Linked DNA regions of Methylomagnum ishizawai. The protein of the gene in region 1 interacts with the protein of each later gene in a pairwise test. Links are inferred from orthologs where the notes say so. Each region holds a gene or a part of one and is shown in the gene's direction. Other genes may lie near its edges.

What was found.
Region 2: the proteins of ssb (region 1) and K5658_RS09285 interact in binary tests that used the Escherichia coli proteins (3 or more experiments, as listed by UniProt). The link is inferred for Methylomagnum ishizawai from one-to-one orthologs.
Region 3: the proteins of ssb (region 1) and recO interact in binary tests that used the Escherichia coli proteins (3 or more experiments, as listed by UniProt). The link is inferred for Methylomagnum ishizawai from one-to-one orthologs.

The regions. Positions count from the first base shown.
Region 1 is NZ_AP019783.1:1,352,474-1,356,631, reverse strand. The notes cover bases 279-3,220. They hold ssb (single-stranded DNA-binding protein), read left to right. Parts: upstream 279-1,450; coding sequence 1,451-1,990; downstream 1,991-3,220. Other genes in these bases: K5658_RS06235 (linear amide C-N hydrolase), read right to left, coding at 2,103-3,149; K5658_RS06245 (MFS transporter), read left to right, coding at 279-1,345. Outside these bases: more of K5658_RS06245, read left to right, coding at 1-278; K5658_RS06225 (hypothetical protein), read right to left, coding at 3,522-4,158. UniProt on the Escherichia coli protein: Plays an important role in DNA replication, recombination and repair. Binds to ssDNA and to an array of partner proteins to recruit them to their sites of action during DNA metabolism. Acts as a sliding platform that migrates on DNA via reptation.
Region 2 is NZ_AP019783.1:2,033,680-2,037,811, reverse strand. Bases 779-3,694 are described here. They hold K5658_RS09285 (DNA polymerase III subunit chi), read left to right. Parts: upstream 779-1,971; coding sequence 1,972-2,418; downstream 2,419-3,694. Other genes in these bases: K5658_RS09275 (valine--tRNA ligase), read left to right, coding at 2,814-3,694; K5658_RS09280 (antibiotic biosynthesis monooxygenase), read left to right, coding at 2,481-2,762; K5658_RS09290 (leucyl aminopeptidase), read left to right, coding at 779-1,961. Outside these bases: K5658_RS09295 (multicopper oxidase domain-containing protein), read left to right, coding at 1-236; more of K5658_RS09290, read left to right, coding at 462-778; more of K5658_RS09275, read left to right, coding at 3,695-4,132. UniProt on the Escherichia coli protein: Part of the beta sliding clamp loading complex, which hydrolyzes ATP to load the beta clamp onto primed DNA to form the DNA replication pre-initiation complex.
Region 3 is NZ_AP019783.1:3,483,601-3,487,815, reverse strand. The notes cover bases 779-3,777. They hold recO (DNA repair protein RecO), read left to right. Parts: upstream 779-1,916; coding sequence 1,917-2,639; downstream 2,640-3,777. Other genes in these bases: K5658_RS15860 (hypothetical protein), read left to right, coding at 3,521-3,777; pdxJ (pyridoxine 5'-phosphate synthase), read left to right, coding at 2,636-3,388; era (GTPase Era), read left to right, coding at 1,046-1,927; rnc (ribonuclease III), read left to right, coding at 779-1,049. Outside these bases: K5658_RS15885 (DUF4845 domain-containing protein), read left to right, coding at 1-360; more of rnc, read left to right, coding at 357-778; more of K5658_RS15860, read left to right, coding at 3,778-4,180. UniProt on the Escherichia coli protein: Involved in DNA repair and RecF pathway recombination.

The DNA.
Region 1 (4,158 bases):
CGCCAGCCTGTCCCTGGCCGGTATCTATATGTTGAGGATGCTGGGAATGTTCCTGATCCTGCCGGTGTTCTCGGTGTTCGCCCGCGACCTGCCCGGCGCCACCCCGGCCCTGGTCGGCCTCGCCATCAGCGCCTACGGGCTGACCCAAGCCCTGTTCCAGATTCCCTTCGGCCTGTGGTCCGACCGCTATGGCCGCAAGCCCGTCATCACGATAGGACTCGTCCTGTTCGTGCTGGGCAGCGCCCTCGCCGCCCTGTCCGACGATATCTACGGCATCATCGCGGGCCGCGCCCTGCAAGGCGCGGGCGCGGTGGCGGCGGTGGTGATGGCCCTCGCCGCCGACCTCACCCGCGAGGAGCACCGCACCAAGGCCATGGCCTTGATCGGCGTCAGCATCGGCTTCTCCTTCGCCCTGTCGATGGTGGCGGGACCGATACTCTCGGCCTGGATGGGACTGAAGGGCTTGTTCTGGGTGGTCACCGCCTTGGCCGCGCTGGGCATCGTGGTGCTCTATACCGCCGTGCCCGATCCCGTGACCAGCCGCTTCCACCGCGACGCCGAGGTCAGGACCGCTTCGTTCGGCACGGTGCTGGGCAACCCGGAACTGTTGCGGCTCGACCTTGGCATCTTCTGCCTGCACCTGATCCTCACCGCCACTTTCGTGGTGCTGCCCCTGGTACTGCGCGACACGCTCGACCTGCCCACCGCCCAGCATTGGCATCTCTATTTGCCGGTGTTCGTGCTGGCGATGGCGAGCATGGTGCCTTTCGTGATCGTGGCCGAGAAAAAGCGCAAGATGAAGCCGGTGTTCCTCGGGGCCATCGCCGTGGTGGCGCTGGCCGACCTGGGTTTCCTGGGATTCGGCGCGAGTTTCTGGGCGGTGTTCGGGCTGCTCTACCTGTACTTCACCGGCTTCAACCTGCTGGAAGCCACCCTGCCCTCCATGGTGTCCAAGATCGCCCCGCCCGACCTCAAGGGCACGGCCATGGGCGTTTATTCCACCGCCCAATTCCTGGGCGCGTTCGCGGGCGGCGCGGGCGGGGGCTGGATTTACGGGCATCACGGCATCCCGGCGGTGTTCCTGTATTGCGCGGTGGCGGCCCTCATCTGGCTGGCGGTGGCCCTGGGGATGCGCCCGCCGCGCCATGTCAGCAGCCTCCTGGTCAATGTCGGCGCGTTGAGCCGGGAACAAGCCGCCACCCTCTCGGGCCGTTTGCTGCAAGTGCCGGGCGTGGCCGAGGCGGTGGTCCTGGCCGAGGATGGCGTGGCCTATCTCAAGGTGGATAAGGACACCCTGGACCGCGCGGCCCTGACCGAAGAATTGTTCCAAACCCAGGCGGCCTGATCCGCCCTCTACGACAGCAAGACCGGGGCGAACCCGGCATTGAACCGTCCGGGCCGCCCCTACGGCCCCGGACACCCCGAATGCACACTATCGGAGAAACTTCCCATGGCCTCTCGCGGCATCAACAAAGTCATCCTCATCGGCAATCTGGGCCGAGACCCCGAAGTCCGCTACATGCCCAACGGCGAAGCCGTGGCCAACGTCACCATCGCCACCAGCGACTCTTGGAAAGACCCGCAAGGCAACACCCAAGAGCGCACCGAATGGCATAACGTGGTGTTCTATCGCAAGCTGGCGGAAATCGTCGGCCAATACCTGAAGAAAGGCGGCAAGGTCTACGTCGAAGGCAGCCTCCGCACCCGCAAATGGCAGGATAAGAACGGCCAGGACCGCTACACCACCGAAATCATCGCCAACGAAATGCAGATGCTCGACCGCGCCGGTGGCGGCGGCGGCATGGGCGGAGGCGGCGGAGACCCCGGCCCCTGGTCGGAAGCGACACCGCCCACCGCCACCCGCGACCGCGATTCCGAACGCTACGCCCCGCCGCCCCAGACCACGACGGGTTCCCCGGCACCCCAACGCCCGCCCGCGCCACCGGCGGGCGGCGGCATGGATGATTTCGACGACGATATCCCGTTCTAGGTTCTACCATCAGAGCATTTATTAAGAATCTCTCCAAAGCCCGCTTCATGCGGGCTTTTTTTTGGTTTTCAGCTGTAGAATTTTGGGAGGCGGTAGTTAATTGATTTGGTTTTCAAACCGGTTTCCGATGATGTTTATTCTTAATCGGCTTTAACTTGCTGGAAACCTCGCCCACCAACGAAATCTCCTCCCCGGAAACCTGCTTGATGGGCATACCCTTGGCGAAATTGATTTTGCCGAGGTCGATCCAGAACATATTCGGGGAACCGGAAGCCTGGAAGAAGTAGAGCCGGTCGCCCGCGTCCGCCAATGTGGTCCACAAGGTGGGCCAAGTATCTTCGGAATGGACTCCCGCCGATGTATTTTCGGCACCGAGCGGAACCGAGACCGTTTTGACAATGCTGTAGACCTCGGCCAAAGCCTCCCGGATATCCTTGGGCGCGGGTATTGTTTTCAAAAAGGCCGAGGCGCGGACAAAGCGGCTGGCGGGGTCGATGTCGCCGGGCAGGGGTTCGGTCCCGCCGAAATACCTGTATTTTTTAAGATTGTTCAGTTGCCAATCCAAAGGCGGCTCATTGGTCATGACGGACGAATCCTTGCCGCGATGCACCACCTTGGCCCCGTTGACGAACTCGATGACGGCGGAATCGCCGGTGGCGTCGGAAATGGAGATGTGCAGCGGCCATTCCCGCCCCGCCGCCTTCACCGAGACGATTTGGACTTTGTCCAACTCCGCCAAGGCCTCGGCAACCGTGGCGGAAACATCCAAGAGGTATTGAAGCACCATGGCATTGGCCACGCCGGGGCGGGTATCCCTGGTTTCGTATTGGGAGTCATGCAGATAAAGGAGGTTCGCCACGAACCCCTTTTCGTTCATGCCATCGGAGGTGGCTATCCCTAAAGAATTCACCACCACGCTGCCGTATTTCGAGACCCAGCGCACCCCGTTGCCATCGGTAACGGCCCCATCCCTGGCAATGCCCCGGGGATAGGCCACGAGCTTGGGATGGTCCGGTATGTAAAGGTCCATGGTGCGGCCTACGACATGGCCATGGTCCGTGTTGAGCAGGATGCGCGAGCAAGCCGTGGCTGCTTGGTCCAGCAAGCCAAGGCTCAAGCTTGCGGAAAGGACCAGGACGGAAAGTTGTTTGGCGGTCATGGGGAGCGCTCCAAATAGGATTGGGTTGGGGATGCCAGACCATCCGGCACAGGGTAGGAAAAGCCCGGCAATTCTGGGGTGGTTATGCGCACGGACGGAAAATCCCATGGCAAATCCAGCCGGGTATCGATCCCGGCCAACCAGCGTACCAACAGATCCATCGGCAATCCTGGAAGAATCTGGAGGCGGTGGAATGGGCCACCCTGGCCTGGGTGGACGGGGTTCATCGGCGACATCACGCCCGCCGAGGCCGAAGCCGCCTACTACCGTAGCCTTACCGAGCCCGCCATCGCGGCGTGGCTCACAGCAAACAGCCTCCGGAATTTCCGGGGCGGTCCATCCCGCTATTGATCCAAAACTTCAAAGGCCGGATCAACCGTTATGAAGGCGTAAACGGGCCCGGAGCCAATGGTAGGTCAATCGAAGGCCGGTGATGAACAGCCCGGATAGGACCACCAAGAGGAGCAGCTTCCGGAATACGTAATCGACCAGGGCTTCGCCGGCCTCGCGCGAGGCTTGCGTGACCACCGCAAGCTGGTCTTTGTGGGTGGCGGAGACCGCCAGGCTTAAAAGCCCATGAAGCTCGGCGGACATATGGCTGACTTCCCCGGCGGCCTTGCCCCATTCCCGGATGTCGAACGGCGGCGCGTTGGGATCGTCGGGCGAATCCCGTAGCTGTTGCGCGATGCCTTCGTAGGATTTCAAGACCTGGGCGGTCGCCTGGGCCATGTGGGTGCCTTCCGCGAGGGTCTCTTTCGTGGCTTGGGCCAGACCGACCAGCCCGATGCGCTCCTGGGTGAAGGCCTTGAGGACGCTCTCCCGTTCCGAAGACAAAAAGGCCGGCAGGGATTCGAGGCTTTTGGAAAGCCGCTCGCTGGAACCGGCGATCTGGGAACCGCTGCCGACCAGGCTGGCGACTTCTGGGATCTCGGCGGAACGCAGGGCCAGGAGTTCCGCCTGCCATCCCATCGTCTGGGGGAGCCGTTGCCCGATGAAAAGGGCGCGCTCC
Region 2 (4,132 bases), 680 kb from region 1 along the record:
CCGCGCCCACCGCCGGGGAAACCGGCTGGAAGGACACGGCGACCGCCTACGGCCACCAAGTGCTGCGGGTCTTGGTGCGCTGGACCCCGACCGACACCCCGGTCGTCAAGCGCCAATCCTACGCCGGGCGCAACCTGTACCCGTTCGATCCCAGCGACGGGGAATATGTCTGGCATTGCCACATCATCAACCACGAGGACAACGAGATGATGCGGCCTTATAAAGTGGCGAAATAAGCGGAACGCGGGTTTCCAAGCCCCGGCCTGGAAACCCGCCCCGACCCATCCTGCCCGCCCGATCCCTCCGCCAATCCCGGCCCGCGTCCCCGCCGCCCCCTTGGACGCCCGGCCCCCTCGCTTGTTATCCTTGGTGACAATCCCTTTCCCAAACCGGGAAAGCGCCCTCCCACCGGACCCCGCCGCCCGACCGGCGGCGCTCCCGAACGTAAGCGAACCGCAACCATGGACTACCACGCCAAATCCGAATCCCTGGACTCCCTTTCCACGCCCTGCGCCGTATTGGGCTTCTACCAAAAACGCAAGCTCACCCCGTCCGCCCTGGCCCTGGACGAGCAGTTGGACGGCCTCCTGCAAAAACTGCTGAAACGCGACGATATCGAAGGCAAGCCCGGCGATATCCTGGCCCTGCCCCATCTGCCCGAAGGCGGGATCGAACGGGTGATCCTGGTCGGACTCGGCAAGAAGGAAGAACTCAAACCCGGCACCTACCGCAAAGCCCTCGCCGCCGCCGCCAAGGCGCTCAAGGACGCCAATGTCAAACAAGCGGCCAGCTTCCTGCACGAGGCCGAGGTCGAAGGCCGCGATGCCGGTTGGCAAATCCGCCAGTTCGTGGAAATCCTCGAAGCTTCGCTCTACCGCTTCACCCAGATGAAGAGCGAAGCCGAGAACCATAAAGCCCGCCTCGCCAAGCTGGTGTTCCAAACCGCGGACGACACCGTCAAAGCCGCCATCGCCCAAGGCCAGGCCATCGCCAACGGCATGAACCTCGCCAAGGAACTCGCCAACCTCCCCGGCAATGTCTGCACCCCGACCTATCTGGCCGAGCAAGCCGAAAAGGTCGGCAAGAAGCAAAAGAAGCTCAAGGTGAAAATCCTCGACGAATCCGACCTGGAAGAACTGGGCATGGGGGCGTTCCTGTCGGTATCGAAAGGCAGCCACGAACCGGCCAAGCTGATCGTCATGGAATACCACGGCGCCCCGGACAAGGCGGCGAAACCCTATGTGCTGGTCGGCAAGGGGCTGACCTTCGACGCGGGCGGCATCTCCATCAAGCCCGCCGCCGCCATGGACGAGATGAAATACGACATGTGCGGCGGCGCGGGCGTGATCGGCACCCTGGCCGCCGTGGTCGAAATGGGCCTGCCGCTGAACGTGGTGGGGCTGGTGCCCGCCTCCGAGAACCTGCCCGACGGCAAGGCCAACAAGCCCGGCGATATCGTCAAGAGCATGGCCGGGCTGACCATCGAAATCCTCAACACCGACGCCGAAGGCCGCCTGCTGCTGTGCGACGTGCTGGCCTATGCCCAGCGCTACGAACCCGCCGCCGTCATCGACGTGGCGACCCTGACCGGGGCCTGCGTGGTGGCTTTGGGCAAGGTGGTGTCCGGGCTGTGGAGCAATCACGAAACTTTGGCCGGGGCGGTGCTGCAAGCCGGGGAAACCAGCTTCGACCGGGTGTGGCGGATGCCGCTGCTGGACGATTACCAAGAGCAGCTCAAGTCCAATTTCGCCGACCTCGCCAATATCGGCGGGCCGGATGGCGGCAGCGTCACCGCCGCCTGTTTCCTGTCGCGCTTCGCCAAGGAATACCCTTGGGCGCATATCGATATCGCCGGCACGGCCTGGAAGAACGGCGCGGACAAAGGCGCGACCGGCCGCCCGGTGCCCTTGCTGACCCAGTATCTCATCGACCGGGCGGCGGAATCCGCCACCACCGAGTAAACCCCGCCCCATGCCCCGCATCGACTTTTATCTACTACCGGGCGCCGATGTTTATCAGCGCCACGTCACCGCCTGCAAGCTGATCGAGAAAGCCTACCGGCAGGGCCATCGCGTCTATCTCCGCACCGCCTCGCCCGAGGAAACCCAGTTGCTCGACAACCTGTTGTGGACCTTCCGGCAAGGCAGTTTCGTCCCGCACGAGGTGGCGGGCCCGCCTGCCGCGCCGGCCGAAGTCCCGGTGCTGCTGGGCCATGGCCCCGCGCCGCTCGCCATGAGCGATGTGCTGGTGAACCTGGGAACCCAGGTGCCGGAGGATTACGCCCGGTTCGGGCGGGTGGCGGAATTCATCGACGAGGACGCGGCGGTGAAACGGGCGGGGCGGGCGCGGTATAAGGCTTATAAGGAAGCGGGGCATGTGCCGGAAACGATTAAATTGGACGGCGGTATGGCGGGCTAACCCCTGGCCCGGCGACATCCGCCGTCAACACCGCCGCTTAAACTCCATCCAAAGGTATCCCGATGCACTATGTATTGATCATCCACGAAGTCGAATCCTATCCCGCATGGAAAACCATTTTCGACCAAGCCGCCGGGATGCGGAAAAACGCCGGTGAAATCGCCTATCAACTGCTCCGCTACGACAGCGAGGCCAATAAGATCGTCCATTTTTCGGAATGGTCCTCGCTGGAGCATGCCCGCCGCTTTTTCGAGTCCCCGGAATTGGTGGAAATCAGGGAACAGGCGGGCGTCAAAGCCCCGGAATTCATTTATCTACAAGAAATCGAGCGCGGCGCGTTATAACCCACCTTCCGCGCCCATCCGCCTTTACGTCGAATCCACACGCCAAACCCCATGGACAAAACCTACGACCCCCAAGCCATAGAACAAAGCTGGTATCAAACCTGGGAAGCGAGCGGCTATTTCCAGCCCTCCGGCACCGGCCCGTCCTACTGTATCGCCATCCCACCACCCAACGTGACCGGGAGCCTCCATATGGGCCATGGCTTCAACAACACCATCATGGACGCCTTGGTGCGCTACCACCGCATGAAGGGCCACAACACCTTGTGGCAAGTCGGCACCGACCACGCCGGCATCGCCACCCAAATGGTGGTCGAACGCCAACTCGCCGCGCAAGGTATCACCCGCCATAACATAGAGGGGGGGCGCGAGAAGTTCCTAGAAAAAGTCTGGGAATGGAAAGCCGAATCCGGCGGCACCATCACCCGGCAATTGCGCCGCCTGGGTTCCTCGGTGGATTGGAGCCGCGAGCGCTTCACCATGGACGAAGGGCTGTCGAAAGCCGTGCAGGAAGCTTTCGTGCGGCTGTACGACGATGGCCTGATCTACCGCGGCAAGCGGCTGGTGAACTGGGACCCGAAGCTCCACACCGCCATTTCCGACCTCGAAGTGCAGAACGAGGAGGAAAAAGGCTTCATGTGGCATTTCCGCTATCCGCTGGCGGATGGTTCGGGGCATCTGGTGGTCGCGACCACCCGCCCGGAAACCATGCTGGGCGACACCGCCGTCGCCGTCCACCCGGAAGACGAACGCTATCAACACCTGATCGGTAAAACCATCCGCCTGCCCATCACGGACCGGGAAATCCCCATCGTCGCCGATGACTATGTCGATCCCGCATTCGGCACTGGCTGCGTGAAGATCACCCCGGCCCATGATTTCAACGACTACGAAGTCGGCAAGCGCCACAACCTGCCGCTCATCAATATCTTCACAAGAGATGCGACGATTGTTAGTGACACAGACTGGCCAATGACCCATGAAGGGCTGAGGCATGCTCGCATTCAATCAAGGGATGTAATTGATTTGGCAACAGATATAGGCATTCCCAAAAAATACTGGGGACTCGACCGCTTCGAGGCCCGCAAGCAAGTCATCGCCGAATTCGAGAACCTGGGGCTCCTCGAAAAGATCGACCCCCACACCCTCAAAGTGCCGCGCGGCGACCGCTCCGGCGTGGTCATCGAACCCTGGCTCACCGACCAGTGGTATGTGGATGCCAAGAGCCTGGCCCAGCCCGCCATCGCGGCGGTGGAAGATGGCCGCATCCGCTTCGTGCCCCAGCAATACGAAAACCTGTATTTCTCCTGGATGCGGGACATCCAGGATTGGTGTATCTCCCGCCAACTGTGGTGGGGCCACCGCATCCC
Region 3 (4,215 bases), 2.1 Mb from region 1 along the record:
CGCCAAGGTGGTATGACCTTCCTCGGCTTCGTGCTGCTGATGTGCTTGGTCGGTTTTTTCGCGATGCTGATTATCAAGATCGGCCCGATTTACCTGGACCATTACAAAGTGGTCGCTTCCCTGCAATCCTTGAAAAGCGATCCCGACTTGGCGACGCGGTCCAAGCAGGAAGTCCTCGCCAGCTTGGCAAAACACTGGGATATCGACATGATCAACAGCGTCACCAAGGATAATGTTTATATCACCAAGGACAGTTCCGGTATGACGATACAAATCGCCTATGATGTCACCCAGCCCATCATGGGCAATATCGATATCGTCGCCCATTTCGACGATTCCATCGAGGTAGCCGCACGTTGATCCAAGAGCCGGAAAAACTCGCCAGGAAACTGGGCCTGCATTTCAGGAACCCGCTGCTGGTGAAACGCGCCCTCACCCACCGCAGCGCCGAATCGGACAACAACGAACGGCTGGAATTCCTCGGGGATTCGGTGCTGGGCTTCGTGATCGCCGAACGCCTGTACGGCAAGTTCCGCGACGCCGACGAGGGCGTCCTCAGCCGGTTGCGGGCCATGCTGGTCAACCAGACCTCGCTCGCCAACCTCGCCCGCAAGTTGAACCTGGGCGACTACCTGATCCTGGGTTCGGGGGAGCTCAAGAGCGGCGGCTACCGGCGCGATTCCATCCTGTCCGACGCCCTGGAAGCCTTGATCGGCGCATTGCTGGTGGACCAGGGCATGGACGCCTGCCGCCATTGGATCCTCAACCAATTCGCCGAGCAGATCGACGCCTTGTCGGTGCAGGATTGGAAGAAAGACCCCAAGACCCGGCTCCAGGAGGCCATGCAGGCCCGCGGCCTGGAATTGCCGGTCTATATCCTCAAATCGGTGGTCGGCCAACCGCACGACCAAACCTTCGTGGTGGAATGCCGCATCGCGCTGACCGCCGAGACCTGCGAGGGTACCGGCTCCTCGCGTAAGAAAGCCGAGCAGCAAGCCGCCGAGAAAATGCTGGCCAAATTGGTCCAGGACTTCGGATTCAAATCATGAAAGCAGGTTATGTCGCCCTGGTGGGCCGCCCCAACGTGGGCAAATCGACCCTACTCAACCACCTGATCGGCCAGAAGATCAGCATCACCTCGCGCCGCCCGCAAACCACCCGCCACCGCATCCACGGTATCAAGACCACGGAGGCGGGACAGGCGGTGTTCGTCGATACCCCCGGCATCCACGCCAGCCAGAAGCGGGCCATGAACCGCTACCTCAACCGCACGGCGGGCACGGCCTTGTTGGATGTGGACGTGATCGTGTGGATCGTGGACCGGCCCGTGTGGCTGCCCGAGGACGATTTGGTGCTGGAACGCATCAAAACCTCCGCCGCCCCGGTGATCCTGGTCATCAACAAGGTGGACCGGCTGGAGGACAAGGCCGCCCTGCTGCCCTTCCTGGAGAGCGCCCAGCAACGCCATCCCTTCGCCGCCCTGATCCCGGCCTCGGCCCTGCGCGGCCACAACCTGGACGCGCTGGAACACAAGATCATGGAACTCCTGCCCGAGGGCGAACCGATCTTCGACCAGGACCAACTCACCGACCGCAGCCTCCGGTTCCTGGCGGCGGAAATCATCCGCGAGAAACTGATCAGGTCGCTGGGCCAGGAAGTGCCCCACGCCCTCAGCGTGGAGATCGAGCAATACCAGACCGAGGGCAAGCTGACCCGCATCGCCGCCCTGATCTGGGTGGAGCGGGAAGGCCAGAAAGCCATCGTCATCGGCCAGCAGGGCGAAGTGCTGAAAAAGGTCGGCGAACGCGCCCGCCAGGATTTGGAGCGCCTGACCGAGGGCAAGGTGTTCCTGCAACTCTGGGTCAAGGTCAAGGAGAACTGGTCGGACGACGAACGCGCCCTACGCAGCCTGGGCTATGCCGAATGAACCCGGCCAGGACGCGGTCATCCTCCGCCGCCGCGACTACTGCGAAACCAGCCTGTTGCTGGATATCTTCTCGGAGCCGCAAGGCCGCTTGAACCTGCTCGCCAAGGGCGCGAAACGCGGTCGCACCCCAGGCGCGGCCTTCCTGCAATGCTTCGCCCCCTTGCGGTTATCGTGGACGGGCCGGGGCGAACTCCCGGTGCTGACGGCGGCGGAACCCTGCGGCGAGGCCTTCGCCCTGCGCGGCACCGCGCTGTACTGCGGCTTCTACCTGAACGAACTGCTCTCGTACCTGCTCCCGCCCCTCGACCCCTACCCGGAAGTGTTCCGGCTGTACCTGGACACGCTGGGGCGGCTCGCCCAGGCCGACGATTCCGCCGAACCCGCCCTGCGCGGCTTCGAGGTCGGCTTGCTGGAACACCTGGGCTATGGGCTGTGCCTGGACCGGGAAGCCGGTTCCGGCCGGCCCGTGGATCCGGCCCGGACCTACGCCTACCACATCGAATCCGGCCCGGTGGCCTGTCCGCCCGACCATCCTGCGGCCATCCACGGTTCGACCCTGCTGGACCTGGGCCGCGACCGCCTGGAAAGCCCGGTGGCGCTCAAGGAAGCCAAACACCTGATGCGGCGGGTCGTCCAATACTATCTCGATGGCCGCGGCCTCAAAAGCCGCGACCTGTTCCAACCATCCACAGGGAAAGCACCGCACGCATGAACGCCATAGCCCCCATCCTCCTGGGCGTGAACATCGACCATATCGCCACGCTGCGCCAGGCCCGCCACACCCGCTACCCGGAAGTCGTCCAAGCCGCCCTAATCGCCGAACAGGCCGGGGCCGACGGCATCACCGCCCATCTGCGCGAAGACCGCCGCCACATCCAGGACCGCGATATCGAACTCCTGGCGGCGATGCTGCACAGCCGCCTGAACCTGGAAATGGCCGTGACCGACGGGATGATCGCCATCGCCCGGAAGGTCCGGCCCGCCGCCTGCTGCCTGGTGCCCGAGAAACGCGCCGAATTGACCACCGAAGGCGGCCTGGATGTCGCCGCCGACACCGCCCGCATGAAGGACGCCTGCGCCGCCCTGGCCGCGGCGGAGATCGAAGTCTCCCTGTTCATCGACGCCGACCCGCGCCAGATCGAAGCGGCGGCGCGGGCGGGCGCTCCCGTGATCGAACTCCATACCGGCCATTATGCCGACGCCGCCAGCCCCGGCGCGAGGCGGCGCGAACTCGAACGCCTGCAAGCGGCGGCCCGGTTGGGCGGGGAACTCGGCTTGATCGTGAATGCCGGCCATGGCCTGCATTACCACAATGTCGCCGATATCTGCCGCATCCCCAATATCCACGAACTGAACATCGGCCATGCCATCGTGGCGCGGGCGGTCATGACCGGACTGGACACCGCCGTGCGCGACATGAAGCGGACCCTGGAAGCGGCCCGGGCCTTAATTGACCGATGAAGGCTATTCTGCGATATTTGCCGGTCGAAATTGGCGGCGGCCCCATGGAACCACCCTGGGCGCGGCACGCGGCCATCCGCGACGGCTCACGGGGAAGTCCGAATGTACGAACAATATCGAGGCAAGCGAGTGGTGGCTGACAGGTCCGGCCAGCGCGGCCTGGTCCGGCAAGCCCTGCCGGTGCCACAAAGACGCGCCGGCGGGATTTTCGCGGCTCTGGCGGCGGGCATCCTGCTGGCCGCGGTGCTGGTGCTGTTCCTCCAGGTCCAGGGCTTCGTCAACCATCTCGAAGCCCAATGGGCGGCGGACACCGGCGGCGACACCCGGCTCCGCGCCCTCAACCAGCACATGGAAGCCCTGCAAACCAAGTTCAACGCCCTCCTGGCCGACTCGGTCGAAGTCCGGCTCAAGGCGCTGGAAAAAAGCGTCGAATCCGGCAAGGTGGCGCTGGAAGACCTCCGCGCCTTCGAATCGCTCAAGAGCGACCTGCAAACCCTCGAAGCCTACACCGAACGGGCCGGCACCACGCTGGGGCTGGACTCCGCCCGCCAAGAGCATGGGCGCTACCAACCCATGGCGGCGGGCCAAGCCACCGCCCTCCACAAAACCGACCTCAAGGGCGAACTGGCCGAACTCAAGACCCTGTTCTACGGCTGCCTCGCGGCGCTGGCCGTGGCCTTGCTGGCGCTGGCCCGCTATTGGGCCAACCAGCGCCGGGCCATCCGGCAATTGGAACTCCTGGCGGCCCTGCCGATGCTGGCCGGCCCGCCGCCGTCCGACCGTTCCCGCTGACCCGACCACAACCCCGGTGGCCCGCGTCGACGCGG